4 regions of the Priestia sp. ST2 genome follow, and region 2 is predicted to be linked to each of the others. Evidence: riboswitches for the same ligand, from Rfam matches in the RefSeq annotation. Region 2 holds a riboswitch; each other region holds the start of a gene.
What was found. Region 2 has a riboswitch for S-adenosylmethionine ahead of mtnW (2,3-diketo-5-methylthiopentyl-1-phosphate enolase). Riboswitches for the same ligand answer to the same signal wherever they lie in the genome.

Region 1 (7,285 bases), on a different contig from region 2:
TATGTGTTTGTTAGCGAGCTAGGGAAAAAATATGATTACCGAAAAGACTCAACGAAAAAAATCCGTCATTTGCAGCTTAATATCAGCCAATTTAAAAAAATGGGCGGTCGCTATATCTTTTCAGCTGTGCCAATCGAAAATGCTGAAAGTGACGGTTTGCACTTTTTAAAAGCGTTTAACGATAAACAGTCCGCTTGGAAAGTGTATGTATATGAAGCAAAGTAAGGGGGCAATAACATGAACAGACCTATTTTAACGATTGTTGTTCCATGTTACAACGAAGAAGAAGTATTCACAGAAACATCTTTTCAATTAACTACTGTAGTAAAAGAACTGATAAATGAACGTCTTGTATCAAGTGAAAGTACCATTTTATTTGTAGACGATGGAAGCAAAGACAGCACGTGGTCGCTTATTGAAAAAGAAAGCTGCAGCAATTTGTTTGTAAAAGGGTTGAAGCTAGCGCGGAATGTAGGACATCAAAATGCTTTGCTCGCAGGACTAGAAGCAGCCCATAAGCAATCTGACTGCGTCATTTCCATTGACGCAGATTTACAAGATGATATCAGCGTTATTCGTACTTTTATAGAGAAATATTGGCTCGGGTATGAAGTCGTATATGGTGTTCGAGACAGCAGAGAAACTGATACATTTTTTAAACGAACCACGGCAGTAGGGTTTTACCGTTTTATGAATAAGCTAGGAATTCAGCTCGTTCAAAATCACGCCGATTTTCGTCTCATGAGCAAACGTGCTCTTGGTGAACTTATGAAATATAAAGAAGGCAACGTCTTTTTACGAGGCCTTGTACCATTAGTAGGATTTCGCTCCACGGAAGTCACATATGACCGCAAAGAACGGACAGCGGGCGAATCAAAATATCCGTTAAAGAAAATGCTTGCTTTTGCATTTGATGGAATTACATCTTTTAGCGTAGCGCCGATACGCTTATTGACGCTGCTTGGAGGAGCTTCTTTTCTCTTTAGTATTGCGTTTGGTATTTATGCGCTGATTCAAAAATATTTAGATCATACGCAAATCGGCTGGACGTCTCTTATTTTATCAATTTGGCTTGTAGGCGGCTTGCAGCTAATGGGAATGGGTCTTGTCGGAGAATACATTGGCAAGATTTTTAACGAAGTGAAACAGCGTCCTAAATATGCGATTGAAAGAGATTTATATACAAAACACTCATTAGACAAACAAAAAGATTTGCTTATGCATTAATTTAAGAAGCTTCTCCTAAATGGAGAGGCTTTTTTTGTTAAAGCGTTTATCATAATTTTTGAGTGAACAGGAAATGCTACTACTAAAATTTCTAAGGAGATCAAAATCTATGAAAAGACTATTTTATACAGTCAGCACTTTTTGTTTTGTTTGGCTTGCTTTTGCAGCCATTCATGTCAGCGCTCTTTCGATTGAGAAGCTTCCAATGAAGAAATCATCTGAACAATGGTCGGTTGAACTGACAAAAGCGAGCATGACGGGAGATAATCAGCTAAAGTGGAAAAATAACGTCTATCATACATATGGATTAACCGTTGAAAACATTGGAAAAGACGTAGAGCGCGTGCATGTCCAAGCTTTTCGGCACGAAGGAAAAAATAAGGCGAAATACAGCTTGTTTTCTCCTATTGAAAGGTCTAACTTAAGCAAAAGCGGTCAGCGTTTTCGCTACGCGAATTTTGCTGTTCCTGGAAAAGCGGCAAGTTTAGACATTATGATTAACTGGACGGACGAACGAGGCAATCATCAAGAACATTTTGAATTTAAATAAAAGTCTTCGCTTAGGCGAAGACTTTTTTTGCAGGAATTTATCCTCGCATGTGGAAAACGAACACGAAAGGAGAGATCCATAATGATTGCAAAAGCTACTGAAGAAGAATTACAGGAAATTCGGACGAAATCTGCTGATGCGCTGTTTGAAGGAACGATGAAGCAGTTTCATCCGTCAGCTGAACGCGTAAATGAACTAGTTGGTAGTGCCTTTGAAAAAGGCTGTTATTATTTAGTTTTAAGACAAGAAAATAAACTCGCAGGCTGGGTTCTTATCGGCCCATCTACCGACTTCTTTTCAAAAGAAGAAATTGGCTTTATCTACGAATTATATGTTGTACCCGAATACCGCGGGCAGGGTTTAGCCAAGCCGTTAATGCAAAAAGCAATTGATGAATTGTCTATCAAAGGATACCCTGAAATCAGACTCAGCGTTCATGCTGGGAATTTTGCACAGCATGTGTATCGTGAACTTGGCTTTGTAGATAAACAAATATCAATGAGCTTCCAAGTGGCAAAACGTCCGTAACGTTGATGAATGTCAGCGAGTCCATAAAACATAAGATGTTATACATGCGATGAGGTTCGGTAATGAAAGTAAAAGTAAATAAGTAGCCCAAACAGCGCCTTTATCTAGTACTTCAACGGCTCCTCCAGCTGTATTGTCTGAGGAGGGGGGGGCTTCAAGCGCGTTCATAATCAAAGCCGCTGCTGCTAAAATAATCCCTCCAATACTTCCGGTTGTTTTGACAATTGCAATATGGAAAGTAGATGAAAAGGCAATGCTGAGAAGCAGCAGCAAGCTTCCCAAAAAAGCAGATAACATATATCGTTTCATGTGCTCACCATCCTTTATGAAAGCATACCATATTTTACTTCTTTTTTCTTTTTATTGAAAAGCTATTGACGTAACCTATAAAACATATTAGAATAGTCAGAAATAATTTAAAAACGAAATATTCTTATCTAGAGAGGTGGAGGGACTGGCCCTTTGAAACCTCAGCAACCACAATTATTGAATGGTGCTAATTCCAGCATAGCCTAGCTCTGACAGATAAGAAGAGGAATCTTTTTCTATGATGAAATCCTCTTCTTAGGAAGAAACATTTCGTATAGAAAAGGTGATGACATTGAATAATACACAAACGAATTTATGCATTAATGATTATTTAGATCTATACTTATTAGCAAAAGAAATAAAAGACGAAACGTGGCAGCAGGAAATTTTAGCGGCGCTAAAAACGCATCAAAATCGTTCATTTGAAGAAAAACAATCCGCTCTAGTTCAAGAGATATGGGAAGATTTTAAACAGTTAAATGAAGATATTTCTTTTACGTATCGCTTAATTCAAGAAGAGCCAACTAACGAACAATTTCAGGCTAACTTAAGGCACTTGAGAGAACGGCGGATCACGCTGAGCCGTGAGTTATATTTAGCTAAAAAACAGTATGTTGAACACACGCAATAAAAAGATCCGCTTGAGAAACAAGCGGTTTTTTTGCGTAAAAATGTTAGAATCGTTATATTTCGGGTAGTAAATAGATAAGACAAGCAAAGGAGGGATAACAGTGGCTCAAGGTGTATTGTGTGAAGTGAATGAGTGCATGTATTGGAAATCCGGAAATAAATGCAGTGCAGAGTCCATTTACGTTGTGAGTCCTGAAAGTAGTCACCATGTTTCTGAAACGGAAGAACCTGGCTGTAAAACTTTTGAACCCGCGAGATAAATGCTAGTTTTTATAAAAAAGCATAAAATGAACGATGCGCTGACGGAGTTGAGTCGGCGTTTTTCTATTTTTAAAAAATACTATTACTTAAGTGCAATAATAAATACATAGTAAAAAAGTAGTGCCTATGTCTAATTGTGCGTTTAAACAAAATGATAAGATAATTTTTTTGTTTTTCGACAAAAGAAAAGTGAGGGAAAGGTGATAGAATACAAATATACAGCCTAGCTGTCTTTTAGCACAAATTTATATGAAAGCGCTAACAAAAAAGGCTGTGTTCATCTCGTTTTGACAGATTGGAAAAAGGGGAGACGTTTATGCAGGGGAAAACTCAGGGGAAAGAATTGAAACGCGGGTTAGAAGAAAGACATGTGACGCTGATGTCCTTAGGAGCAGCCATAGGGGTAGGACTGTTTCTTGGATCTGCATCTGCTATTAAATTAGCAGGGCCAGGAATATTATTGGCGTACGGATTTAGCGGAATGATTATGTTTTTTATTATGAGAGCACTTGGAGAAATGGCGATTCAAAAACCTGTTGCAGGTTCATTCAGCAAGTACGCACGCGACTACTTAGGGCCGCTTGCTGGTTATTTAACAGGTTGGAACTACTGGTTTTTATGGGTTGTAACATGTATGGCTGAAATTACAGCCGTTGGTATTTATATGGGGTATTGGTATCCGGATGTACCAAACTGGATTTGGGCGTTATCGGCGCTTGTCATCATGACAACGGTTAACTTCTTAGCTGTTAAGGCATATGGTGAACTGGAATTTTGGTTTGCACTTATTAAAATTTTAGCGATTGTATTAATGATTGCCGTTGGATTATTAATGATCGTGTTCGGAATCGGCAACGGCGGCGTTGCGACTGGTATCAAAAACTTGTGGGACAACGGCGGACTGTTCCCGAACGGATTCAAAGGTATTTTGCTGTCGCTGCAAATGGTCATGTTTGCGTATTTAGGAATTGAAATGATCGGCGTTACCGCGGGAGAAGTGAAAAATCCCGAAAAATCTCTAGCAAGAGCGATTGATTCTGTCTTTTGGCGTATTCTGATTTTCTACGTCGGTGCGTTATTTGTCATTATGTCGATTTATCCGTGGCAAGAGATTGGTTCACAGGGAAGCCCGTTTGTATTAACATTTGAAAAAATCGGCATTCCAGCGGCGGCTGGTATCATTAACTTTGTTGTACTAACAGCAGCTCTTTCTTCTTGTAACAGCGGTATTTTTAGTACAGGCCGTATGCTGTTTAACTTAGCAGAACACGGAGAAGCACCAAAAGGATACGGTCAGCTTACAAAGGGCGGCGTACCGGGAAAAGCTGTTTTGGCATCAGCAGGTGCGCTATTAGTCGGAGTAGCGTTAAACTACATTGTGCCTGCCAAAGTATTTACGTGGGTAACAAGTATTGCAACATTCGGTGCGATTTGGACATGGGGAATTATTTTGCTTTCTCAAATTAAATATCGCAAAACGTTAAAAACAGGTGAAGAGGCAAAGCTGAAATACAAAATGCCTTTATTTCCGTTAACATCTTATGTGTCACTTGCGTTCCTAGCGCTGGTAGTGGTTCTCATGGCATATAATCCAGATACAAGAATTGCAGTTGTCATCGGACCATTATGGTTTATCGGTCTTATTATCGCGTACTACGCAAAAGGATTTCATAAACGAAGTCAAAGTTCAGCTGCAGCTGAGCAAAAGCTAGTGAAATAACAGAAAAGACCTCTTTCTTGGAAAGAGGTCTTTTTTCATTAGTTTATGTGTGAATGATTAGTTTATTTTAAGGGATCATTGGTACGGATAAATAATGTAGAAAATATTCTATTTATTCTGTACTATTTAGTTAGAGAATTCGTTAATGATTAAACGGTAATTGAAAGTGGATGAGTATGTTAGTTTTATGCTTTTTAACGCCACACAGTGCATCGAAAAGTTGGGAGGACATATGCAGAAATGATTGAAACATTTAGTGAAAAAGACATAAAAGGTTTGCTGCTGTTATCGCAGCTGGAAAAATGGGATTATAGTGAAGCAGATTTACATACGATTTTTTCATCTGGAGACGTATTTGGTCATAGAAATGAGAACGGAGACATCGTATCAAGTGTGGCCGTAATTTCGTACAAAAATCAGTCAGCTTTTATAGGAATGGTGATTGTGAGAAAAGATTACCGAAAACAAGGGTTAGCCGGGCAGCTCATGAAGCACTGTCTGCAAGTTCTTTCCCCTGAGATGAATGCCTACTTAATTGCGACAAAAGAAGGTGAGCACTTATATCAAACAACAGGGTTTAAAACCGTGGACTATGTAAGTAAATACATAATCAGTGAATACACACCAAGAGCATTTAAAGTTTCAGGATTTTATACACGACCCTTAAAGAGAAGTGACTTCAAAGGGATTGTAAAGCTTGATGAAGCAGCATTTGGAGATAATAGAAAGCTATTTTTAAAAAGTAGAATTCAGCAAGCTGAAAAAGCAGTTGTCTTACAAAACGAACAAAATAAAATGACGGGCTATGGTTTAGCGGTTCGTACGCCGAGCAATATCGTGATTGGTCCCGTAGTTGCTCCAAACGCTGAAGCAGCGATGCTAGTCATTGATGAACTAGCGAAGAATTACAAAGAAAAGCTGAGAATTGACCTGTCTTCTCATGAGGAAACGTTAAAGAAACTTGTGGAAAATCACGGATTTCAGCTTCAAAATGAGCCTCCTGTTATGGCGTATCCTGCTAGACAGGGCAATCTTTTTGCTATAGCAGCTCAGGCGTTTGGATAAAAAGAAAGGAGAAGCTCCTTTCTTCGCGTCTACCGAATTCTATCAATTTTAAATCCATTATCAATTTGATGAAAGCCGGCTTTTGGATAGTAGTTCATAGCAGAAGGAGCGGAAAGTAAAATCAGCGCGGTTTCTTCGCCGATTTCTGATTGAACGTGTTTGATGAGCTGTGTACCGATTCCTTGCTTTTGATAGTCTTTTACAACAGCTAAATCCGATAAATAGCAGCAGTAGCTAAAATCTGTTAACGCTCTGGCTATGCCAATGAGTTCGCTGCCGTTCCAAGCGGTAATAGTAAGAGAAGCGTGATCAAGCATTCTTTGAATTCGATCAAGGTCTTGTGCAGGACGTTTAATACCTGAATGTACAAACACTTCAGCGGCTTGTTCTGCACGGATTGAGACATTGGTTTTATAAATAATGGTCATTGTGTCATCTCCTTGAAGGATAAGATATAGTCCAGTTTATAAAGAAACTGAATGGAGAGTAAGTGTCAGAAACGGTAATTTTAATAGTATCAGTTAGAAAGGAACGAACACCATGTTAGAGTTAATGCCTTTGCTTGATAAAAGAAAAACAGATCCCTTGTACATGCAGCTTTATATCTACATAAAAAAACAAATTCAAAAAGGTACCATTCCGCCTCATGAAAAACTGCCTTCCAAACGAAAGCTAGCTCTTCATTTAAGCATTAGCCAAAATACGGTTGAAGCAGCTTATGTACAGTTAGAAGCTGAAGGCTATATCGAGATACTAGCCAGGAAAGGAGCATTTGTAAAAGAGATAAAAAATGAAGTCGTGCTTCAAAAACAGCCTCCCGCCTATGTCTCTTTCCCGCAAGAAGAACGGAAATCGACTGCTATTGATTTTAGCCACGGAAAGATAGATGTGGAGAAATTTCCGTATAATACGTGGAAAAAACTAACGGTGCAAGCTATTTATCATGGTGAAAGCCAGCTTTTTTACAGCGGACATCCAGAGGGAGAACTGCTTCT
Region 2 (7,285 bases):
TCCTAACATGAGCGTAATCACGTCTTCAATTGATGTATGTGCAGTTTCTTTTGTAGCTACATAGCGTCCGTCCTTTAAAACCGTTAAGCGGTCGCAAATATCAACCACTTCTTGAAGGCGATGTGAAATGTAAATAATGCCTACTCCGCTTTTCTTTAACTCTCTCATCACAGAAAACAATTGTTTCGTCTCTTCCACACTAAGAGGTGCGGTTGGTTCATCCAAAATTAAATAATCAACATTCTGTACAATTGCACGTGCAATAAGCACCTGCTGTTTTTCTGATAGAGTTAGGTCAACGACATTTTTTTTAACGGATAGAGAAGAGCCAAGTAAAGAAAGAGCTTCTTCCGCTTTCTTATAAATAGATTTCCAGTTTACAAATGTCTTACTTTTATTAGAAGTCTGCACGTCTAACACAATGTTTTCAGCCACTGACAGCGAAGGAATCAGCGCTACATCTACTTCTTGATGCACAATGCCGATGCCCTGGCGCTTAGCTTCTTTAGGAGAAGAAATGGAGATTTCTTCTCCGTCTTTGCAGATTTTCCCTTCGTACTCGTCGTAAGCTCCGCACAATATTTTCATCAGCGTACTTTTACCGGCACCATTGGCTCCCAATAAAGCATGGATTTCCCCTTTTCGAACAGTAAAATCAACTTTGTTCAGCGCTTGAAAAGAACCAAAGTTTTTTGTTATGTTCTTCATTGAAAGCTCGTTCGTCATATCTGTCCCTCCACTTCTATTCTTTTTTACCCCATTCTTCTACATACTGACTAAGCTGATCCATATTAATCGTTTGATTAGGCAAGTCTGTTTGTTTGACTAAAACCGGATCAAAGGAATAATAACGAGGGATCTCTTGACCGGAAATCTTTTTAAGAAGCAGATCAACTTGCTTTTCTCCTACTGAAGCTGGATTTACGGCAGCTGACGCTTTCCACGGACTGTTTTTTGCCTGCATCATTTGTAGATCTTCATCAGATAAGTCTACTCCGTACACTTTAATCTCGTCTCGTCCTGCTTCTTTAATCGCTCTTGTTACTCCTTTTGCAAATTCGTCCCAAGGTGCCCAAACGGCCGCGATGTCTCCTTTATTTGGATACTGCTTCAACACAGCTGCCATTTTATTTTGTGTGTCTAATGAGGTGTTGTCCGTTGCGCTTCCAAACGTAGCAATTTGTTTTACATCTGGATAGCGATTCATCATAATTTTATAAATGCTGTCGCGCTTTTCCATCGGCGCAAACCCTCCAACAAATGCATATACAATGTTTCCTTTTCCATTAATGTCCTGCATCATTTGTTTCAGACACTGCAGCGCAAGCATATAATCGTCTTGGTCAATTGTTGTAACGCCTTCTACTTTTAATTCTACGTCTGTTGCAATAACGGGAATTCCTTTTGCAATCGCGCGCTTCACGCCAGGTTCAAGGGTTTCAGCCCGGCCGTGGTCAATCATAATACCGTCAACATTTTGGTTAATAGCCGTGTCTAAATAAGCAGCCATTTTGGATTGATCATTGTTTGAATCAGAAACGGATAGCTGTACCCCTGCTTTTTTAGCCGCTTTTGTCACACCTGTTATGTACTGAGCAGCGTGAGTGCCTGACGTAAATTCAGAAATAAGCGCAATTTTTGTATCTTTCGTAACCTTTTTTCCTTCTTGCTGTACAGGCTTAGCAGAAGCCGCTTGCTGCGCTGGAGCTGCCTGTGCTTTCTCGTTTAGACTTGGCTGTTCTTTCGTGCAGGCAGCCAGTGCAAAGACTAGAAGCACGAGCAAAGTAAGTGGCCACAGCATTTTTTTACTCTTTTTCATGGTGTTCCTCCCATTAAACTTATTATTCATATAAAAATAGTTAGTTTTATAATAATCCAAAGAATACCCCGCTTTTAGATGTAAAAGCGGGGTGATGATGACCTATGCTTTACAAGTAATTGTTATGCGTAAATAGGTACCCATCCTTCAGTTGTCACGAAAATTCGGACAGCGACTACTTTACGATCTTCCATTAGTGTAAAGTAATGAAGAATATTTTCTGGTACTGAAATTAAATCGCCCGGCTCTAATTCAACATCAAAAAATTCGCCGTCTTTTCCTTGGATAACAAAGATTCCATGACCGCTTACAATAAAGCGAACTTCGTCATCTGTGTGAATATGCTTGCGCTGAAAGTTTTTTAACAATTCATCAATATTTGGTGTAGATTCCGATAACGAGATAACATCTTGAGCTTTATAGCCGCGGCGTTCAGAAATATCTTTAATATCCTCACCAAAAGCGTTTAAAATTTCTGTTTTTTCTTCATCAGTTAAATCATATTTTTCACGAAGATTTTCTGGAAGTTTTGTAATGTCCCAGTTTTCATAAATAACTTCATTGTTTGCCAGAAAAGCTGATACTTCCTCTTGAGTTTCAATTCTTTTATTGTTTACATGTAAGCGAATGTGCGCCATTGTTGTTTCCTCCTTTTATAAATGCACCTTTGGCTTAATGCCTTTAAGTGACAGTAATTTGACGTGGTAGCTAAATAGAAATTCATAGGCTTCTAGCGCTTTTTTTGTTTCAAATGCATTTTTCCCCCACACCGTAATCCCGTGGTTACGAATCAAAATCGCGCCTTGATCGCCTTTTATATGATGAGAAAACTCTTCTGCTAGTGTCGGAATATCTGCGTAATTCGGAATAATCGGAACAGTAATTTCCGCATCTTCTTCCCAAATACCTAGCGCCTTAATAATTTCTTGACCTTTGAATGAAATAATGCCTTCATCTCCGTACAGTTCAGAGATCACGTTGTTGTCGATTGTATGTACATGAAGGCTGCACCCAGCATTCGTTAAATTGTAAATCTTAACGTGCAGAAGCGTTTCAGCAGAAGGCTTTAAATGCGTGTCTTCTGCAGGCTTTCCGTATTGATCAACTAATAAAAAATCTTCATTTGTACGTTTTCGTTTATCTTTTCCACTTGCTGATACAAAGAAAGTTGTCGGGTTTTGGTCCACTTTAATTGCTAAGTTTCCGCTTGTACCAAAGAACCAATCGCGCTCTGCCAGCTCATCTTTTATATCCGCAAGCTCGTGTAATCGCTGCTGAGCCATGATACTCATGCTTTCACCTCTTCTGTTAATTCTTGTAAATGATGAATGACATCATAAAAAGTAGAAAAAGGACGATACGGTAGAGATAGCTCTTCACATTTTTCAATTAAAAAGTCACGTGCAATGACCGTATCAGCTAATTTGGCAGCCTGCAAATCCGTAATGGAATCGCCAATAACAACCGTATGATCTCTTTCATCTGCAAGATGGCGAATAATCGTTGGCTTACAGCAGCCGCAGTCATTTGTACACTGTTTATCACATGTATGAGGCCACGTAATGGAAATATGCTCACCGGAAAAATCAGATCCGTTGCAGTAGAGCATTTCCTCTGCAACTCGATTTCCCAAAAGTGGTTTTACAAAAAAGTCAATTCCTCCGCTTACAATATAAAGCGGAATATGGTGCTCTTTTGTATAGGCAATAAAATCATCAAATCCATCTCGAATAGCAGACGTCTCTAAAATATAAGAAATAATATCTTCTTTTAATTCCACGGGGAGCAAGGCAAACATTTGCCCTACTCCTTCTTGAATGGAGACGCGCTGTGCCAACACGTCGTCTTTAATACTTTCCCACTCCGGAGGAGCAAATTGTTTCATAATAGCAATAATGTTATCGCTATTTGTAATTGTTCCATCAAAGTCACAAAAGATTTTTAACGATGTCATGCTTTCACCTCTACTGTTCCCCATAGTTGCAAAGCTTTTTGCAACTCTTTTGATTCTTCAGCTTTTTCGGTTAGTGTTTGATGAGAGAGTACTGCATCTATCGCCGCACGGAAGGCTTTTCCTCCTCCGATAGCTCCGTCTGGATGACCGTGAACTCCGCCTCCTGCATTAATAATGCTGTCGATTCCAAAGTCCTTCACAAGCTGCGGTACCATTCCAGGATGAATTCCTGCTGAAGGAACCGGGAAAGACTGCTTATATTTGTATACAGGACGCGTTAATTCGTAGGCAATGCCTGTCGTATCTTCAAGAGAAAGCGCTACGCTTCCGTATGGTGATGGAAACAGTGAGAAATCTGCTCCGGCTAAACGCAATAGCTTTCCAAGCAGCAATGAATTTGAAAAACCGTAAAACTCTGATGGCGTAAGCGCTCCGCTAACAGCTGGGTGTGCCATAATCGGCAAGTTAATTTCATCGTCTTCTCGAAGTGCCTGCAGTACGTCTAACCCGTAAGCAAATACGTTGAATAAAAGAGCATCGGCTCCTAGCTCAGCTGCTTTTCTCGCTTTTTCTTTTAACTCAAACGTTCGTCCCGTTAAATTAACAGCATACAGCGTGCGGTGTCCCGTTTTTTCGTATACTTCATTCAGTACTTTTTTCCCTTCTGTAACGCGAGCTTCAAAAGGTGTTCGTTCACTATCAAACAAAATCTCGTCGTCTTTAACCAAATCCACTCCGCCAAGCGCTTGCTCACGCAGCTGAGTTGTTAAGTACGTCATACCTCTTCCAATCACGCCTTTAAAAATACTCATCACAAGCGGACGGTCATAAACGCCTAGTTTCTCTCGGATACCTTCTATTCCAAAGCGCGGTCCTGGGAATTCAGCTAATAATTCATCAGGAAAATCCAAGTCTAATAATTTCACTTTTCCATCAAGTGATAGTTTTCCGAAAACCGTAACTAAAATAGCCGGTAAATCTCTTGAAAAGTTGGCAGTTGGATAAGCAATTTTGACAATAGCCTGCTTAATTTCTCCGCCTAAATATCCGTTTACACGTTCGCAATCTTGAAGCTCAGTTACGGACACGACGCGCCCTTTATGCTTTTGAAGCTGCTGCTGATCTAAAAGCGGCAGATCTGTCCATGAGCCGACGGTTAGTCCTAAAGCAATTCCTTCCGCTTTTTTATGAAAATTTCCTTTATTATCATGTAGTAAGTAGCTTGCAACGATTTCGCTCATTATGCTAAAAACTCCCTTGCTGTTTAATATCGTTAATAAAAAAAGCCTCTTCTGTGATTAAGAAGAGGCTTTCGTTGCTCTTCTTATCTCTCAGCTGCTGCTGCAAGAATTAGCACCGTGCTTAACATGCGTTAAGTCGGTTGCCGGGCTTCATCGGGCTAGTCCCTCCACCTACTCTTAATAAGAAAGTTGCTATTTATTTAAATTGAATTCGTAGATTATATACTAAATAAAAAATACCGCTAGGATTTATCGGTTATTAATCTCGTTAACTTCTTACATATTAAGCCAACTCAAAAAGGATTGTCAATGCGTTTTTAAAATAAATTTAATTTTTTTATTCGAGATACAGCTTCTCTCATTCGTTCTTCATCCGTCAGCAGTCCTACGCGTACATAGCCTTCACCATATGTTCCAAAGCCTACACCAGGAGCAACTACAACGTGGGCTTTTTCAAGGAGTAAATCTGAAAACTGTTCGGAAGTATATCCTTGAGGAACTTTTAGCCATGCAAAAAAGGAGCCTGCTGGAGATGTAACATCCCAACCAATTTCTCGAAGCCCTTGAATAAAGGTATTGCGTCTAGATTCATAGCGCTTAACTAAATCATTCACACATTGTTGAGATTCCAACAGAGCTGCGGCTGCTGCCTCTTGAACCGCCCCAAAGAGACTGACATACATATGATCTTGAAGAAGATTAATAGCTTCTACTACACTTTCATTTCCTACAGCAAATCCAACTCGCCATCCCGCCATGTTATACGTTTTAGAAAGAGTATAAATTTCAATTCCCGTCTCTTTTGCACCAGGAGTCTGTAAAAAACTGATTGGCTTTTTACCATCAAACCCAATTGCTCCGTAAGCAAAGTCGTGTACCACACAAATATCGTGCTTGGCAGCAAACGCCACGGTGTCTTCAAAAAATTCTGCCGTTGCCACTGCACCAGTAGGATTATTCGGATAGTTTAAAAACATGAGCTTTGCCTGTTCTTTAGCACGTTCACTTATCTCTTCGTATACGGGTAGAAAATGATTTTCAGCCGTGAGAGGCATCACTTCCATCTTGGTTTTTGCAAGCTCTACTCCAGACCAGTAATCAGGATACCCAGGATCCGGAACCAGCACCGTATCTCCAGGATTTAACAAGCACTGCGGGATTTCAACAAGTCCACCCTTTCCGCCAAATAAAATAGCTACTTCTTTTTCAGGATCTACATCAACGCCATATTCTCGTTTATAAAAAGTCGCAACGGCCTCTTTTAAAAACTGGTGCCCCCGAAATGGAGAATACTTATGATGCATAGGATTAGCACTTGCTTTTTGCAGTGTTCCTACAATATGTGAAGGAGTAGGCTGATCAGGATTTCCCTGCCCTAAGTTAATAACGTCGTGCCCTTGGGCCATTACTTTTCCTACCTTGCCCACAAGTGATGCAAAAAATTGTTTTGGTAAACTTTTTAATAGTTCCGATTGCTCAAATTGTTTCATCATCGCACACCTTCTCAAAAAATTCTTGAAATTCTAGTCACAAATAATATATTGTAATACTCAACTTGTAAAGTCATTTTTTTCAACTACTAAAAAAAGGACGGATGATAAAGTGAGTGTAAAAATTACGTGTTTGCAGCTTGATATTGCGTTTGGAAACCCAACTAAAAACCGAAAATATATCGAACAAAAAATGACGGAAGCCCTGAAAGAAAACCCTGATATCCTTGTGCTTCCTGAGCTATGGGATACAGCTTATGATTTGACGCGGCTAGACGAAATTGCAGATGATGAAGGACAGCAAGCCAAGCAATTAATCTCTCAGTTTGCTAAAACGAACGAAGTAAATATTGTGGCAGGTTCGATCGCGAAAAAAACAGAGCAAGGCGTCACGAATACGATGTATATTTTTGACCGAAAAGGTCGTGAAGTATCACAATACAGTAAACTGCACTTATTTAAATTAATGGATGAACACCTGTATTTAGAAGCAGGAACAGCAAAAAATCTTTTTACACTTGAACAGTCACTGTGCGCAGGAGTTATTTGTTACGATATTCGTTTTCCAGAATGGATTCGGGTTCACACTAGCAGCGGAGCAGAAGTCTTGTTTGTTGTCGCTCAGTGGCCGGCTCCAAGACTTGCCCACTGGAAAGCCCTGCTCATTAGCCGTGCAATCGAAAATCAATGCTATGTAATCGCATGTAATCGTGTAGGCCAAGATCCTAATAACACATTTGCCGGACATTCCTTAGTCATCGATCCGTGGGGAGAAATAATC
Region 3 (7,285 bases), 160 kb from region 2:
TATGAATCACAATATTTACACCAAGGTCAATCGGCTGCTGTAGATAAGGTGTTAAAAACGTGTTATCCACAATTGTAAGGAGGTTGCGCTCCTTCGCCAAACTTGCTACTGCTTTAATATCCGTTACCTGTAAAAATGGATTTGAAGGGCTTTCGATATAAATAGCCTTCGTATCTTTTGTGATAGCTTCTTCTACTTTCTCAACCTTCGTTGTATCAACAAAAGTTGTTTTGATACCAAACTTTGAAAATAATCGTGTTAATACACGATATGTCCCGCCGTACGTATCATGTGAAACTAAAATTTCATCCCCTGATTCAAAAATAGATAACACCGATGAGATAGCAGCCATACCTGATGAAAAAGCAAAACCAGCGTATCCATTTTCTAGCTGAGCAATGGTGTTTTCTAAAGCCTCACGAGTTGGATTTCCTGAACGAGAATAGTCATAGCGGCCGTTGTTCGTCTCATCTTCTTGGTTAAATGTAGATACCTGATAAATAGGTACGTTAACCGCTCCAAAATGACCGTCAATTCCTGTATTTGCATGAATTAAGTTCGTACCAAATCTATGTTTATTATTGTTGGTATGCATCAAATGCCTCCTTCAAATCTTTAATTAAATCATCTGCGTGCTCAATTCCAACTGATAACCGCAGTAAACAGTTTGTTACTCCGACACGATTTCGAATTTCTTCCGGAATATCAGCATGTGTTTGACGAGCTGGGAATGTCATTAAACTTTCCACGCCTCCTAAGCTTTCTGCAAATGTAATAACTTTGACATTTTCTAAAAGTACTGACACGATGTCAGGGTGTGAGACAGCAAAAGAAATCATGCCTCCAAATCCAGTTGCTTGTTTCTTCATGATTTCATAGCCTGGATGTGTTTCAAGACCAGGGTAATACACTTTTTCCACGAGATCATGAGCAGTAAGCCAATTTGCAATTTTCAGTGCATTTTCATTATGCTTTTCCATACGAAGCGCTAGCGTTTTAACACCACGTAATAACAGCCAGCTATCCTGTGGACCTAAGATTGCCCCAGCTGCATTTTGATAAAAACGAATTTTCTCTCCTAAGCTACTACATCGAGCGACTACAAGACCAGCAACTACATCATTATGACCCCCAATGTATTTGCTTGCACTATGTATCACAATATCTGCTCCAAGCTCTAAAGGACGCTGATAATAAGGGGACATGAAGGTATTGTCAACGATGGTAAGCAAATCATGCTGTTTAGCTAACGCAATTGCTTCTGGCAAATCAGTCACGTGCATCATTGGATTCGTAGGTGTTTCAATAAATAAAGCTTTCGTATTGGGACGAAGCGCATCTTTTACTTGTTCGAGATGGGCTGTGTTGACGTACGAAACAGTAATTCCTTGCTCTGAAAAAATTTCATTTAGTACTCGGTACGTTCCTCCGTATAAATCCTCTGATACAATTAAATGATCTCCGTTTTTAAATAGTGCTAAAACTGCCATTACACCCGCCATTCCTGAAGCGAATGCTACTCCTACTTCTCCTTTTTCCAAAGCAGCAATTGCTTCTTCTAATGCTGTACGAGTAGGATTTGCCGTACGTGCATAGTCAAATCCTGTACTTTGCCCTAAAGCAGGATGAGCAAATGTTGATGCTTGGTAAATAGGGGTTGTAATAGAACCTGTTGAAGGGTCACGACCTACTCCTGAACGAACTAATAAAGTTTCAATTTTCATCTATTTCTCTCCTTAACTCAAAATAAAAAACACTCTTCACAGATGGAAGAGTGTTCGTTTATACACGATTTCTCTCATCTGTTAGAACAATACTGATGTTCCACAGGAATTAGCACCGTTCAAATGAATGTTTCATTTGATGGTTGCCGGGCATCGCAGGGCCAGTCCCTCCGCCACTCTGGATAAGAGTTCTATATAATTGTTGGTGGTTAACGTTTGTTGTTAATAACTTTAATAAAGATTTTCTATATTGTCAACATAATTTTCTAAAAAATTTAAATCGTCTCATTTGTTTATTCAATATACTTGTCCTGATAAACACATAAAAAAAGAGACGAAAGCGAGGTCTCTTTTTTTAAGGCAAGTGTACAGATTTTACGTGAGCTAACTTCCAATACATACTTTCTCCATTTGCCGTAATTAGTTCAACAATATTATTAGAAACTTCTTTAAGTACGCCAATCTTTTCTGATTGATCCCCTAAATCTAATACGACCAGCTGATTTTCATATTTTTTAAGCTGCTCTTCAAAGTTTCTGACAAAAGGTGCAGAGGCGGGCCTTACGGGGAGCTCTTTGTCACTTAAAGAATAAGGGGTTAACTCATTACTGTAAGGGGTAAGCCATTTCAAATGATGCAGAGAAACAAAGACATTTTTATACACTGGAGAATAAAACACAAGATAATCATTCAGCACGCTTGTGATATAGCCATGCAATGATTTCCCTCCCGTTACATAAATTTCAATAAATTTCCCTTTTGCCTGCTGTAAAATATTACGATAAGAAATCCGCTGACTTTCTTCTATCAAATTCTCTTCTATTTCACGTAAAACCGTATAGTCTTCTTCGGATACTTCCCGCAAACGATGCATGTGTAAAAGAGGAATATACAAATAATCATGTCCATTATACAAAACCATAATATCTAATCCAAGATCAATAAGTCTGCCAACAAATCTCGTTTTACCTGAAATATCCAACTCCACAATTTTATTGATATAATGATTCATACTCATACTCATTCTCCTCCTTTTTTCTATATGTTAGAAAAGGTGCTTTATAAGCACCTTTTATGTTCCATTTCATCATGCTTTCCAACGATAATTTTTCGTTTTAATAACTTTCTCGGCCGGTGCTGAAGAGCGTGAACCCGTACGGCGTCCTCGAGAGCGATCGTCTGTGCGTCCACCCGTACGGCGTCCTCCCGAGCGATCGTCTGTGCGTCCACCCGTGCGGCGTCCTCCCGAGCGATCGTCTGTGCGTCCACCCGTGCGGCGTCCTGTACGTTCTCCCGTACGGCTTCCTGTACGTTCTTCTGTAGACTTCGCAGCTTCAGCCTCTCCATTTTCTTCTGTTTCTTCATTATTTTGATTGTTATCGTTTTGCTTAAAAGCCCCTTTTGCTCCCACACAAATGGTTTTAACGTGTCTTGGCTGTAAGCGTAATACTTGATTATTCTGCACAAGTGTAAATGTACCATTTCGGCTTTGTACTAACACGCCCTCTACAGCTTCAGGTCCTCCATTATTGATTGATACCCATTTATGAGAAAGGTGGGCAAAAAGATCGTTAAAGCTTTTGGATTTCATATATTCTGGTTCTTGGCTCACTAAGAGTTCATTTGCAGATTGACTAGTTTGATCTCCGTTGTTGTTTTGATATTCACTCACACTCTTAACGTGTTCAGTATTAATATAGACGACACCGTCGTCCTCTGTGAGTAATACTATATAAGCAGATTCAAATGAACCTAAGACATCAAGAAGCTGACCTGCTTTTTTCTCAGGTCCACCTTGGTTAACCTGCACATATTTAGTTTTCATCAATGATAAAGTTGTAGCAAAAGTTTTTCCTCGATATAATTCTAATTCTGCGCTAATTCCAGTAAACGTTTGTGCCGAATTTGACATAGTATCTTCAGTGATACTTTTTACATGCGCTAAGTGATAATATACAAGTGTATATTCTTGTTGATTATTATTTTGGTTGTTTTGGTTGTTTTGGTTGTTTTGGTTGTTATTTTCACCATTATTGTTATTATTGTTGCTTTCCACTGCTAAGATTAAATAATCTGATTGCACGTCAACCAAATAACCTGTTTTAGATTCAGGTCCTCCACGATAAACGGTCACCACTCTTCCTTTTAGGGGTTTGAAGTGAGAAGAATAGCCTTTATCAGGCATTTGTATATTTCGGCTGCGTTTTTGGCTTGATTTTTGGCGTGGATTTTGATTTTGCCCTTGTTCTTGGCCATAGTAATAGTTACTCATTGTTTTTCCTCCTTATTAGTTATCCTTATTGGTCATTCATACTGTATATATACGTATCATGTACAGCTATTGATTTCCTGCATTTGCCTATTATTAACAAAATCCACTGTTGCCTATAAATTGCCTATAAATCTACCTCTTTTTAAAGAGTCAAAAGGTTATTTTCAATATATGCTGTTCGTTCTTTTATAAAAGACAGCATAAATTCCGGTTCTTTGTGAAATTGTTCCAAGTTATCTTTTACGTAAGGATCTTTTAATACATAAGGAGCAATATACTCATGCAGTTGATAAATGATTGGTTTCATGTATTCTATTGTAAATTGATTATTTAGAACATTGTTCATTTTTTGAATATACCGCTTTTTAATGCTGTTCACGGCCAGTAAGCGAGCTGTAAGCGTATTAAATCCTTGTGCGCGGACATAGTCTCCTTCCATTACTTTTCCATTTACATCTCTTCCCCAAGTTGCATCATAATCCCATGGAATCAGTTCAAAGCGCCCGCTTTCATGATTTAGATAGAGGGCATAGTTATGGACAAAACCGTCGTAATTCTGCATACAAATAATACCGACTAACCAAGATAAGTAGCGGTCGACGTTCAGGTACTTCTCAATATTCTGTTCGAATTCCGTATTTGTCCACGTATTAAGATTAAATATAAACTTTTCTAATTTTTCCTCATCCCCTTCTTTCACTGCTTTTTCTTCATATCCAGATAACAAAGTTGTTTTCGGCCTTTTATCCAAATCGCTCATCAAAGAAAAATTAGCATCTCCGTCCACTGCATAAAATATGGATCCATCCGCTAAATTTCTTTTTTTCAAAAATAGTTCATCTACCGATTCGAGTTGAAGATATATTCCTTCATTTTTCCCATTAATCTTAAGAGTGACAAACTGAGAATGAGGAGATAAAACGTCTAAAGAAGAGAAAAAATCGAGGGACAATTTGTTGCGCATAAGCGATGGATCTTTGTATTCAGCGTTTAGGTGTATTTCTTTGGCTCGCTGAAATATTTTTGGAGAATAAAATTCAATATAATATGACTTTTTTTTCATCTTCCGAATGTGGGAGCCTCTTAGCAGCAAATCAATATCGTAGCGTTTTTTGTTAAACTTCATCGTTGCCTGAACCGCTTCTTCTGACCAAATATCTCTTTGCATTTCCTTTAAATCTTTTACATTCACAAACAGAGCGTATTGAGGGATTTCTTTTTGCTTCATTATTCGACCACCTTTCTTCAATTATTAAAGTATATGAAGGGTAAATTCTCCATGATACCCCACCTCATCAACTATTTGCGCAAACTCCACTTTTGACTCATATCAAGGACAAGCATCAGTGCGTATTCTATTAATGCAAGACCTAGTCCAATTGACAAGGAGGTTTTTGTATTGCATATTACACCTGAAAAAATTAAAGAGGCTGCTGAAGCCCTGGAATGTACAGAACTGAAATCTTTTATGTTTCAAGAGCCAACTGCCGGTCCACTAACAAAGCCGCGTCGCTCTTCTCGTAGCACTGGCCGCTCTCGTCGTTCTACTCGTCGTTCTACTCGCCGTTCTACTCGCCGTTCTACTCGCCGTTCTACTCGCCGTTCTACTCGCCGTTCTACTCGCCGTTCTACTCGCCGCTCTCGTCGTTCACGTCGTTCTACTCGCCGCTCTCGTCGTTCTACTCGTCGTTCACGCCGTTCTACTCGCCGCTCTCGTCGTTCTACTCGTCGTTCACGTCGTTCTTCTCGTCGTTCACGTCGTGCTCGCCGTTCACGCCGCTCTTAATTTCTCTAAACACTCATCTTTATTGCAAAAAAAAGCCGAAGAACCATGAGTGTCTTCGGCGTTTTTTTCCACTTATAGTAGGGCACATTTGGAAATATACTAAGATGGGATGTTATTCATTTTACATAGAGAAGGAGAGGTTTTATGAAAAAAAGCAAGCATCAAATTTCAACTTCATCAACAACAGATGTCGAAGAAGTCAAACGTTTAAATGCTCAGTCTGGATTAACTTACAATGAAGTATTTACACTTCTTGGAGAAACCTATTTGAAAAATCAAAAGAAAAAATAATAAGCAGGGACTAGAAAACACCTTCTAGTCCTTATACTTTGAAAATCCCGGAAAACCCTTTAACTAGGGATGTTAATTGGTTCATGGCTCCCATCATCTGCCCCGCAGTATTCATCATCTTGTTCATATCGTAATTGCCATCACTCGATTTAAACTGAGACATTAATGACTGAAATTGAGAAGGCTGAGGCTTTTGTTGCTGAGCTTTAGGGTATGGATTAAAAGGCGCACCTGCATTATTGTACATGGGCTGCTGGTACATTCCGTTCATGTAGGGAATTTGCTGAGGACCAAAAGGCATTTGTTGCTGAGCGTACGGATGTTGCGGCATATAAGCTTCCGTCCATGGCTGCTGATGATACTGCGGAAATGGATGTACCTGACTTAAATCAAAACGTTCTGGTTGATGTTGCTCATAATACGGATAATGCTTACTTGTATACATGCAAAATCAATACCTCCTTTTTAATATTACATAATATATAGTATGTATGCAGAAATAAGAGGTGACGTTCGTCTACTTGTACTTTTGGAAAACACATTCAAAAATATGTAGGTTTCTGTCGAAAGTTTAAATTTTTCAAAAAAACGAGATTATTTAAATATATGGTACGATAAGAACAAGTGATACTACGATACGTAGTGGCACAAATGGGGATTAGGAGGGAATTTACATGTATGTGAACGAACTTCAAGAAGCTTTTATTGCGGTGAAACAGTATGAGCCGCAGTCAAGTAATGAATTACTCGATTTTGCTCAGCAGCAATATTTAAAAGGTTTTTTAACTCCTATGAATTACAAAGCCGCTGTACGTGAACTCGAACAAATTGGAGCTACTAAGCCCGATTTTAGTGCACAAGATGATTAATTTTTTTTACTACCACCGAGAAATCGGTGGTTTCTTTGTTTCCTATAAAGTGGACACATACTTCTTTTTTGACTTGTTTATACTATAAAAGCTTTAACGTAGTATTCAATAAAGGAGGTCTATCTCATGAGTCGTGGAAAACATTTTGATCATAAAAAGCAAGGCCAAAGTGCAGTAACTAAAACAAATAACGCCGTTGCTTCTAAACATACTGAAAAAGTTGATTATCATATCGATACAGTCGCTTCACAAGATCACCCAGCTGTTTCTATCCAATCTCAAAAAGATTTTGATTAACTTTTTTGATTGATATGATAAAAAGAGGCTGGGACATAACAAAATG
Region 4 (7,285 bases), on a different contig from region 2:
ATACTTGGATTATATGGCGTCATCTTATTTTTCCTTTTTATGATGAGCCATTTAGTGAAACTAAAAAGTTTCGGCGTACCTTATATGAGTCCAGCTGTTCCTTATTGTTTAAGTGAATGGAAAGACTTGGTAGTCCGTATGCCTCTGATGATGATGAAACGACGTCCAAAGATGATGCACACCAAAGATCCTCTGCGAAAAGGGTAGCTTATGATGAAAGGAAATGGGCTGTTAGAAATGATAAATTCAAAAGATCGTATTACGACGCCTCAAACAACTATTATTATTACCAACTTTATTCTTGGAACAGGTATTCTTACCTTGCCGCGGGCAGCTGCGGAAAAAGTGAAAACACCAGATGTTTGGCTAACTGTTATTTTAGGGGGGATAATCACCATGATAGCAGGGGTAATCATGGTGAAATTAAGTCAACGCTTCCCTGAAAAAACCTTTTATCAATACAGCCAAGAAATTGTAGGGAAATGGATAGGCAAGTTATTTAGTTTCCTCATGATAGGTTATTTTTTGGCACTTGGTGGGTTTCATGCTCGTTCATTGGCAGAGGTAACTGGATATCTATTGTTGGAAGGAACCCCAAAATGGGCTATAATCATGCCATTTATGTGGGCAAGTCTCTATCTGATAAGAGGGGGAATAAATCCAATTGCCCGTATATTTGAAATTATATTACCTATTACCGTTATTCTTTTTTTACTTGTTGCCTTTATGAGTATCAAAATATTTGAAGTGGATAATCTGCGCCCGGTACTAGGTTCAGGTATTACGCCGGTGCTAAAAGGGATAAGGACAACAGCTCTTGCGTTTACTGGGCCTGAATTCATGCTTTTAATATTGGCATTCATGAAAGAACCAAACAAAGCAGTAAAAGCTGTACTAGTTGGTACTGCGATTCCTTTGCTTCTTTATGTTATTACCGTCGTGATGGTTATCGGAGCGTTCTCAGTGGATGGAGTGGTTACGAGAACGTGGCCTACGCTTGATTTAATAAGAAGTTATGAATTAACTGGGTTAATATTTGAACGCTTTGATTCCTTGTTGCTGGTGGTATGGATTATGCAAATGTTTACTTCTTTTAATGTTAACCATTACGCTGCTTCATTAGGACTGTCTCAGCTTTTTAAAAAAAATATCCATCCATTTATGTATGGTGTGCTTCCGGTTATTTATCTCATTTCCATGATCCCTAGAAATATCAATGATGTATTTAAATTAGGAGATATGGTTGGTAATGCTGCCCTGATTTTATTTGGCTTTTTACCCGTACTGCTTCTTATCATTTCAAAAATAAAGGGGAGAAAGTATGAGACAAGCCTCTAATCACGTACGGTTCTTCTTATCGGTTTTGCTTTCTGTTTTTTTGCTTTTTCCTCTGGCGGGCTGCTGGAGCAGTCATGAAATTGAAGAACGAAGTTTAGGAGTAGGTATGGCTCTTGATAAAGCTAACAAGTCCATGACTGAAAAAGAATTTGATGAACAAGAAGAGTATCCCAAAAGGAACTTGATTACGTCAACCTACCAACTGATCACCCCGCAAGTGGCAAGTTCAACAACTGTCCAAGGAGGACCTCAGCAGAAGGCTTACGTGAATATGGCTGAAACGGGAGATTCTATTCATCAAATGACCCGTGAATTATCATTGAGAAGAGAGACTTCGATTGCCAGCCAACATCTAAAAGTAATTATTATTGGCGAGGCTCTTGCGAGAACGTATAGTTTAGGAAAATTAGTGAATGAGTTTCTTCGTGATAATGAGATTAGACCAAGCTGTCTTGTACTTATTAGTAAAGGGAGAGCTAGGGACGGGCTAGAATCGAAGACAGCAGGAGAAATCCCGGCATTTCGTTTGGCTGGAATGGTGGAAAATGCATATCGAACAACGAGAATTTTACCTCCCACGTCGCTCATTAAATTAGAGAGCAATATTGAATCAGGGACTAGTTTTCTATTGCAAAATGTATTATCGGCAAATGGGGAAATCAAATTTGCTGGTGCTGCCATAATTAAAGGGAAAACAAACAAAATGATCGGTTTTTTGAATGAAGAAGAACTAGATGGTCTGACTTGGATCACAGGAAAAGGGAAAGGCGGGCTAGTGAAAAGCTTTGATAAAAAGACCGGTCAGCTGATTGTATACGAAATAGAATCCATGAAAAGTCATATTGAACCTCATGTTAAAGGAAATAGCATCTCCTTCGATGTGCATATTGAATCCGAGGGGAGGCTATCTGAAAATTGGGTGGTCTCAGGAAATCCTTTAAAAAATCAATTTTTACAGAAGGTGCAAAAAAACTCAGAAAAAAAAGTGGAGCACCTCGTAAAAAACACGGTAGAAAAAATGCAAAAAGAATATAAAGTCGATGTGGCCGGGTTCGGAAATCAATTGAGAATTAAAAGGCCCAGAGTATGGATGAGGGTTAAAGACAATTGGGATCAAACATTTAGTGAAGTTCCAATTAACTATGATGTAAAATTAATGATTAAAGATTATGGAACGTCAGGATCAAAAAAGTGAGCAGCTAAGTACAATTTGGCTTGTTTTGATGTTGGAAATGAAAGAAACTAAAAGGAATAGCCTTAGAGCTTGCTAAAAAATATTCCCCCCAGTAAGGAGCTTGAGGGATAAATGAAGAATAAGAGCTGTCCAGAACCGACAGCTCTTATTTGTTATTCAAAAATATAAGCTAATGCTTGAAGAGCCTGTTCTGGCGTTTCGACTACAACCTGGGCTTTGTTTGACAGTTCTTTAAGCGGATGGTGCAGTTTTTCAGGGCGAACCAAAATTAGCGGTTTATCTAATGCAATGGCTGTCGCCGCATCCATTGCGCTGTTCCACTGCTTGTATTTTTCGCCAAATAAAGCAATAACCACATCAGATTTTTTAAGGAGCACCTGCGTACGTAAATTATTAATTTGAGAAGCAGCTTCATCTTTTAAGACAGCGTTAGGCTGTTTTCCTAAAATTTCTTCTCCAATGTTGTCGGAGCGGTCATGGTCTGTCATGGGACCGACAAAGGTAAGGGGAAGGTTTAATTGTTCTGCTTGGTTTTTAATTTCGTCTCTCCAGTTATCGTGAATTTGCCCGGCAAGGTATACGGTTAAGTTCATTATGTAGAAGTCCTCCTCTAACTAAAGTTTGTTTTATTTTATCAAATGTAAGCGGATAATACGAATGATTTGAATGGGCTACTTTTCCAAAAATAAGGTTATAGTAGACAAATAGTTAAAAAAGAGAAACAATAGAAAGCGTATTGCTAATTAAAGAAAGGATGTACATGATGACAGAAACAGTGCTACAAGTAGATCATGTCAGTAAAGTAATTGGGAAGAAAACCATTTTGCATGATGTATCCTTATCGGTTGAGCGCGGTGAGATTTTCGGATTGCTTGGTCCGAACGGCTCTGGAAAAACAACGTTAATTCGTACCGTCGTAGGACTCATCAAAGAAACAGAGGGAACAATTATCGTCAATGGATTTCCTTTAAAAGAACAGTTTACATCAGCTATGAAATCAATTGGAGCGATTATTGAAAACCCTGAGTTTTATGATTATCTGACGGGCTATCAAAATTTAAAACACTTTGCGAATATGCATGAAGGGATCACATCAGAACGCTTGGATGAAGTGATTGCTTTAGTAAAGCTTGAAAACAGCATTCATGCAAAAGTGAAGACGTATTCTCTTGGGATGAGACAGCGTTTAGGAGTAGCTCAAGCTATTTTACATAAGCCTGCATTGCTTTTACTAGACGAACCAACAAACGGTCTAGACCCAGCGGGAATGAGAGAATTTCGTACATATTTACAAACCCTCTGCAGGGAAGAAGGAATTTCGATCTTAATCGCGAGCCACTTATTAAAAGAAGTAGAAGCACTATGTGACCGCGTTGGCATTATTCAAGACGGTGAGTTAAAAGCCATTCAAGATCTATCTCCAAATCGTCAAGATCAAGGAACGTACGTAGAATTTGAAGTGTCTGATGCGCAAAAAGCAGCGGATCTTTTATCACAAGAATTTGAAGTAACGATGAGATCACATAGTATCGACGTGACGATTGTAAAAGAACAAATTCCAGCTGTGAATAAAAAATTAGTGGACAGCGATATTTTAGTCTACCGAATCACTCCTGTGTATGAGACGCTTGAAGATTCGTTTATGTCCGTTACGGAAGGAGAGCACCATGCTTAAGCTAATTCAAAATGAACATATGAAATGGTTTCATAAAAGAAGTACAAAAGTCACGTTTATTACAATCGGTATTTTAACTCTTTGTATGGCTCTTTTAATGAAGAAAGTAGCAAACAGTGCAGGAACAGAAGACAACATTTTGAACTTCCTGTCATTTAGTTCAGGTATGCTGATTCTCGTTCAATTTTTCGCGCTTGCTGTTGGAGGGTCAATGGTTGCAAAAGAGTTTGAAGCAGGTACCATTAAGCTTCTTTTAATTCGCCCTGCTAGACGTTCAACGATTTTAGCATCCAAGTACATAACCCTCATTTTAATTAGCTTGTATTATTTACTGAGCTATTTGCTTTTTTCGTTTGTATGGGGAGCATTGTTCTTTGGCTTTACCAGTCTAGAAGGAGATGCGCAGCTGCTTAAAAACATTACGCTTACGTATGACAGCGCGTATATGGAAACGTTTATGATGATGACATTTGCATTCATGCTGTCGTCTTTATTCAGAAATAGCGCGCTTGCTTCCAGTCTGGCTATTGTCGTAAGTATCGGGGCAAAAGCAGTAACAGGACTAGTATCACAGTTTGGTTTATGGTGGGGAAAATTTTTACTGTTCGCCAACACAAACTTTGTGCAGTATATGGACGGAATGAAGACGATGTTTGACGGCATGACGATTCCATTTTCCATTTTCATCTTAGTTGCTCATTTTGTCTTCTTTATGGGCGTGGCATGGGCAGCGTTTTTAAAACGAGACGTAGCTAATTGATGTGAGAATTTTCGCACTATATATTTTTCTAAAATAGCATTTGACAATTAAATAAAAAGAGATTACATTAGTGAAAGACTATTTTTAAAACAACTATAAACTTCTTATCAAGAGAGACGGAGGGACTGGCCCTATGATGTCTCGGCAACTGGCTGTACGCAGTGCGGTGCCAAATCCAGCAGACGATGTTTCGTTTGGAAGATGAGAAGGGTAATCTTATGATACAAATAAGAGACCTCTTCTTATCAATAAGAAGAGGTCCTTTTTTATTACGTAAACAAGAGGTGTTAAGAATGGAACAACAAAAAGGAAACGGCTGGGCGCTGTTACCGCTGGGCGTCTTTTTAGTCCTGTTTGTCGGATCAGGAATTATAACGGGAGATTTTTATAAGCTGCCTGTATTAGTAGCCATTATCATTGCAGCCATCGTGGCGCTGGCTATGAACCGCAAAGATTCACTTAATGTAAAAGTGGAGCGTTTTGCTAAAGGAGCAGGGCATCCTGATATCATTATTATGGTGCTTATTTTTATTTTAGCAGGTGCTTTTTCTCAAGTTGCTAAAGGTATGGGAGCTGTTGATTCAACGGTAAACTTAGCGCTTTCTGTGCTTCCGCAAAGCTTAGTGGTAGTCGGAATCTTTGTTATTGGCGCATTCATTTCCATTTCGATGGGAACATCAATGGGAACAATCGCTGCGCTAGGGCCTATTGCTGTAGGAATCAGTGAGCAAGCGCATGTATCCATTACATTGGCCATTGCTGCCGTTATTGGTGGTGCAATGTTTGGAGATAATTTATCGATAATTTCTGATACAACCATTGCAGCAGTTCGTACGCAAAAAACAAATATGTCAGATAAATTAAAAGTAAACTTTTTTATTGTCCTTCCTGCAGCGATTGTTACGGTAATTTTATTGCTTGTAATGACGCTAGGCAATACATCATCAGTAGAAATTAAAGATTTTAGCTGGTTTAAAATCTTGCCTTATGTCGGCGTACTCGTTGCTGCCATATTTGGTGCAAACGTATTAAGCATTTTAACCGGAGGAATTGTGCTAGCCGGCGTGATTGGATTAGCTGACGGAAGCTACACGCTTTCTTCTCTTGCTAAAACTGTGACAGAAGGTATTGGCGGAATGTCAGAGTTAATTATTTTATCTCTACTAATCGGCGGAATGGTTGAGCTTATTCGCTATAATGGCGGTATTCAGTTCTTATTGAATTTATTAACACGACGCATTCAAACAAAAAAAGGCGGAGAATTCAGCATCGCTGGACTGGTAAGTTTAACAAATTTAGCAACGGCTAATAACACGATTTCAATTATTACGGCAGGTCCGTTAGCAAAAGAAATCTCTGATAAGTATTCAATTGATAATCGTAAATCAGCCAGTCTGCTTGACTTGTTTTCATGCAGCGTTCAAGGGCTTATCCCTTACGGCGCGCAAATGCTTCTCGCAGCAGGATTTGCTAAAGTTTCACCGATTGAGATTATTCCATTTACATTCTACCCAATGTTAACAGCGGTTTGCGGGATCATTGCAATTGTAATTGGATTTCCTCGTTTAAATAAAAAGTCAAAGTCATCTAAAGAAGCTGCGTAATATCAAACCCTTAAAAAGAATGTTCTTTTTAAGGGTTTTTTACTGTTTAAAAAAATCAGTCGGCTTTTCATCATCTAACTCCTTCCAAAGCGTCTCGTTCTGTTTAAGTGCATAAGCCGCTCCTCCAATTTCAATTCCGCATAATAAAATGAATAATAAAATACCCATGAAATGACCTCCTTACGTAAATGAGTAAAAACACGATGGTAACGGGTTTAGCTTCTTGCTGTTTCACTTTATAATGAGAATAAAGTATGAAACGCGTTTCAGCGCAAGAGAAAAAGGTGAAAACATGACAAATATCCGAGATATCGCAAAAAAAGCTGGTGTATCTGTTTCGACTGTATCCCGGGTGCTAAATCATCATCCGTATGTAAAAGAAGAAAAACGCCGGCTGGTAGAGCAGGTTATTCACGAACTTAATTATGAACAAAACATTAATGCCGTTCACTTATCAAAAGGGAAAACAAATATGATTGCCGTCGTCTTGCCTTTTATTAATCATCCGTATTTTAGTCTGCTTTTAGAAGGAGTGGCATCTCAGGCGTTAGAAAAGCAGTATCAGCTTGTTATTTGTCAGACGAACTATGATGTAAAAAAAGAAGAAGAAGCGCTTCATATGCTAAAAACAAAGCAGGTTGATGGAGTGATTATTTGTTCTAGAGCAAGCAGCTGGAGCACGATTGAATATTATCAGCAGTACGGGCCGATAG

Region 1: another riboswitch for S-adenosylmethionine. It lies ahead of AC0KUU_RS04675 (hypothetical protein); the one in region 2 lies ahead of mtnW (2,3-diketo-5-methylthiopentyl-1-phosphate enolase).
Region 3: another riboswitch for S-adenosylmethionine. It lies ahead of AC0KUU_RS13220 (trans-sulfuration enzyme family protein); the one in region 2 lies ahead of mtnW (2,3-diketo-5-methylthiopentyl-1-phosphate enolase).
Region 4: another riboswitch for S-adenosylmethionine. It lies ahead of AC0KUU_RS09260 (Na+/H+ antiporter NhaC family protein); the one in region 2 lies ahead of mtnW (2,3-diketo-5-methylthiopentyl-1-phosphate enolase).

Annotation. Positions count from the first base shown of each region.
Region 1 is NZ_JBVVNT010000001.1:915,504-922,788, forward strand. Features, by position in the region: gene AC0KUU_RS04650 (DUF6044 family protein) at 1-225, shown strand, start outside; gene AC0KUU_RS04655 (glycosyltransferase family 2 protein) at 238-1,227, shown strand; gene AC0KUU_RS04660 (hypothetical protein) at 1,337-1,777, shown strand; gene AC0KUU_RS04665 (GNAT family N-acetyltransferase) at 1,859-2,305, shown strand; gene AC0KUU_RS04670 (hypothetical protein) at 2,318-2,614, opposite strand; SAM riboswitch class I at 2,736-2,837, shown strand; gene AC0KUU_RS04675 (hypothetical protein) at 2,901-3,245, shown strand; gene AC0KUU_RS04680 (DUF1540 domain-containing protein) at 3,346-3,504, shown strand; gene alaP (alanine permease AlaP) at 3,822-5,225, shown strand; gene AC0KUU_RS04690 (GNAT family N-acetyltransferase) at 5,466-6,290, shown strand; gene AC0KUU_RS04695 (GNAT family N-acetyltransferase) at 6,320-6,718, opposite strand; gene pdxR (MocR-like pyridoxine biosynthesis transcription factor PdxR) at 6,831-7,285, shown strand, end outside.
Region 2 is NZ_JBVVNT010000003.1:300,315-307,599, forward strand. Features, by position in the region: gene AC0KUU_RS14020 (sugar ABC transporter ATP-binding protein) at 1-726, opposite strand, end outside; gene AC0KUU_RS14025 (sugar ABC transporter substrate-binding protein) at 743-1,819, opposite strand; gene AC0KUU_RS14030 (1,2-dihydroxy-3-keto-5-methylthiopentene dioxygenase) at 1,942-2,457, opposite strand; gene AC0KUU_RS14035 (methylthioribulose 1-phosphate dehydratase) at 2,473-3,111, opposite strand; gene AC0KUU_RS14040 (2-hydroxy-3-keto-5-methylthiopentenyl-1-phosphate phosphatase) at 3,108-3,773, opposite strand; gene mtnW (2,3-diketo-5-methylthiopentyl-1-phosphate enolase) at 3,770-5,014, opposite strand; SAM riboswitch class I at 5,095-5,201, opposite strand; gene AC0KUU_RS14050 (pyridoxal phosphate-dependent aminotransferase) at 5,332-6,504, opposite strand; gene AC0KUU_RS14055 (carbon-nitrogen family hydrolase) at 6,617-7,285, shown strand, end outside.
Region 3 is NZ_JBVVNT010000003.1:144,552-151,836, forward strand. Features, by position in the region: gene AC0KUU_RS13215 (trans-sulfuration enzyme family protein) at 1-595, opposite strand, end outside; gene AC0KUU_RS13220 (trans-sulfuration enzyme family protein) at 579-1,724, opposite strand; SAM riboswitch class I at 1,796-1,913, opposite strand; gene AC0KUU_RS13225 (hypothetical protein) at 2,080-2,742, opposite strand; gene AC0KUU_RS13230 (spore coat protein) at 2,812-3,909, opposite strand; gene AC0KUU_RS13235 (CotH kinase family protein) at 4,139-5,224, opposite strand; gene AC0KUU_RS13240 (CotG/ExsB N-terminal domain-containing protein) at 5,396-5,782, shown strand; gene AC0KUU_RS13245 (hypothetical protein) at 5,927-6,073, shown strand; gene AC0KUU_RS13250 (YppG family protein) at 6,105-6,518, opposite strand; gene AC0KUU_RS13255 (YppF family protein) at 6,748-6,942, shown strand; gene AC0KUU_RS13260 (hypothetical protein) at 7,069-7,239, shown strand.
Region 4 is NZ_JBVVNT010000002.1:553,697-560,981, reverse strand. Features, by position in the region: gene AC0KUU_RS09290 (spore germination protein) at 1-207, shown strand, start outside; gene AC0KUU_RS09285 (spore germination protein) at 211-1,338, shown strand; gene AC0KUU_RS09280 (Ger(x)C family spore germination protein) at 1,322-2,533, shown strand; gene AC0KUU_RS09275 (YtoQ family protein) at 2,686-3,126, opposite strand; gene AC0KUU_RS09270 (ABC transporter ATP-binding protein) at 3,297-4,208, shown strand; gene AC0KUU_RS09265 (ABC transporter permease) at 4,201-4,968, shown strand; SAM riboswitch class I at 5,070-5,176, shown strand; gene AC0KUU_RS09260 (Na+/H+ antiporter NhaC family protein) at 5,262-6,572, shown strand; gene AC0KUU_RS09255 (hypothetical protein) at 6,612-6,740, opposite strand; gene AC0KUU_RS09250 (LacI family DNA-binding transcriptional regulator) at 6,865-7,285, shown strand, end outside.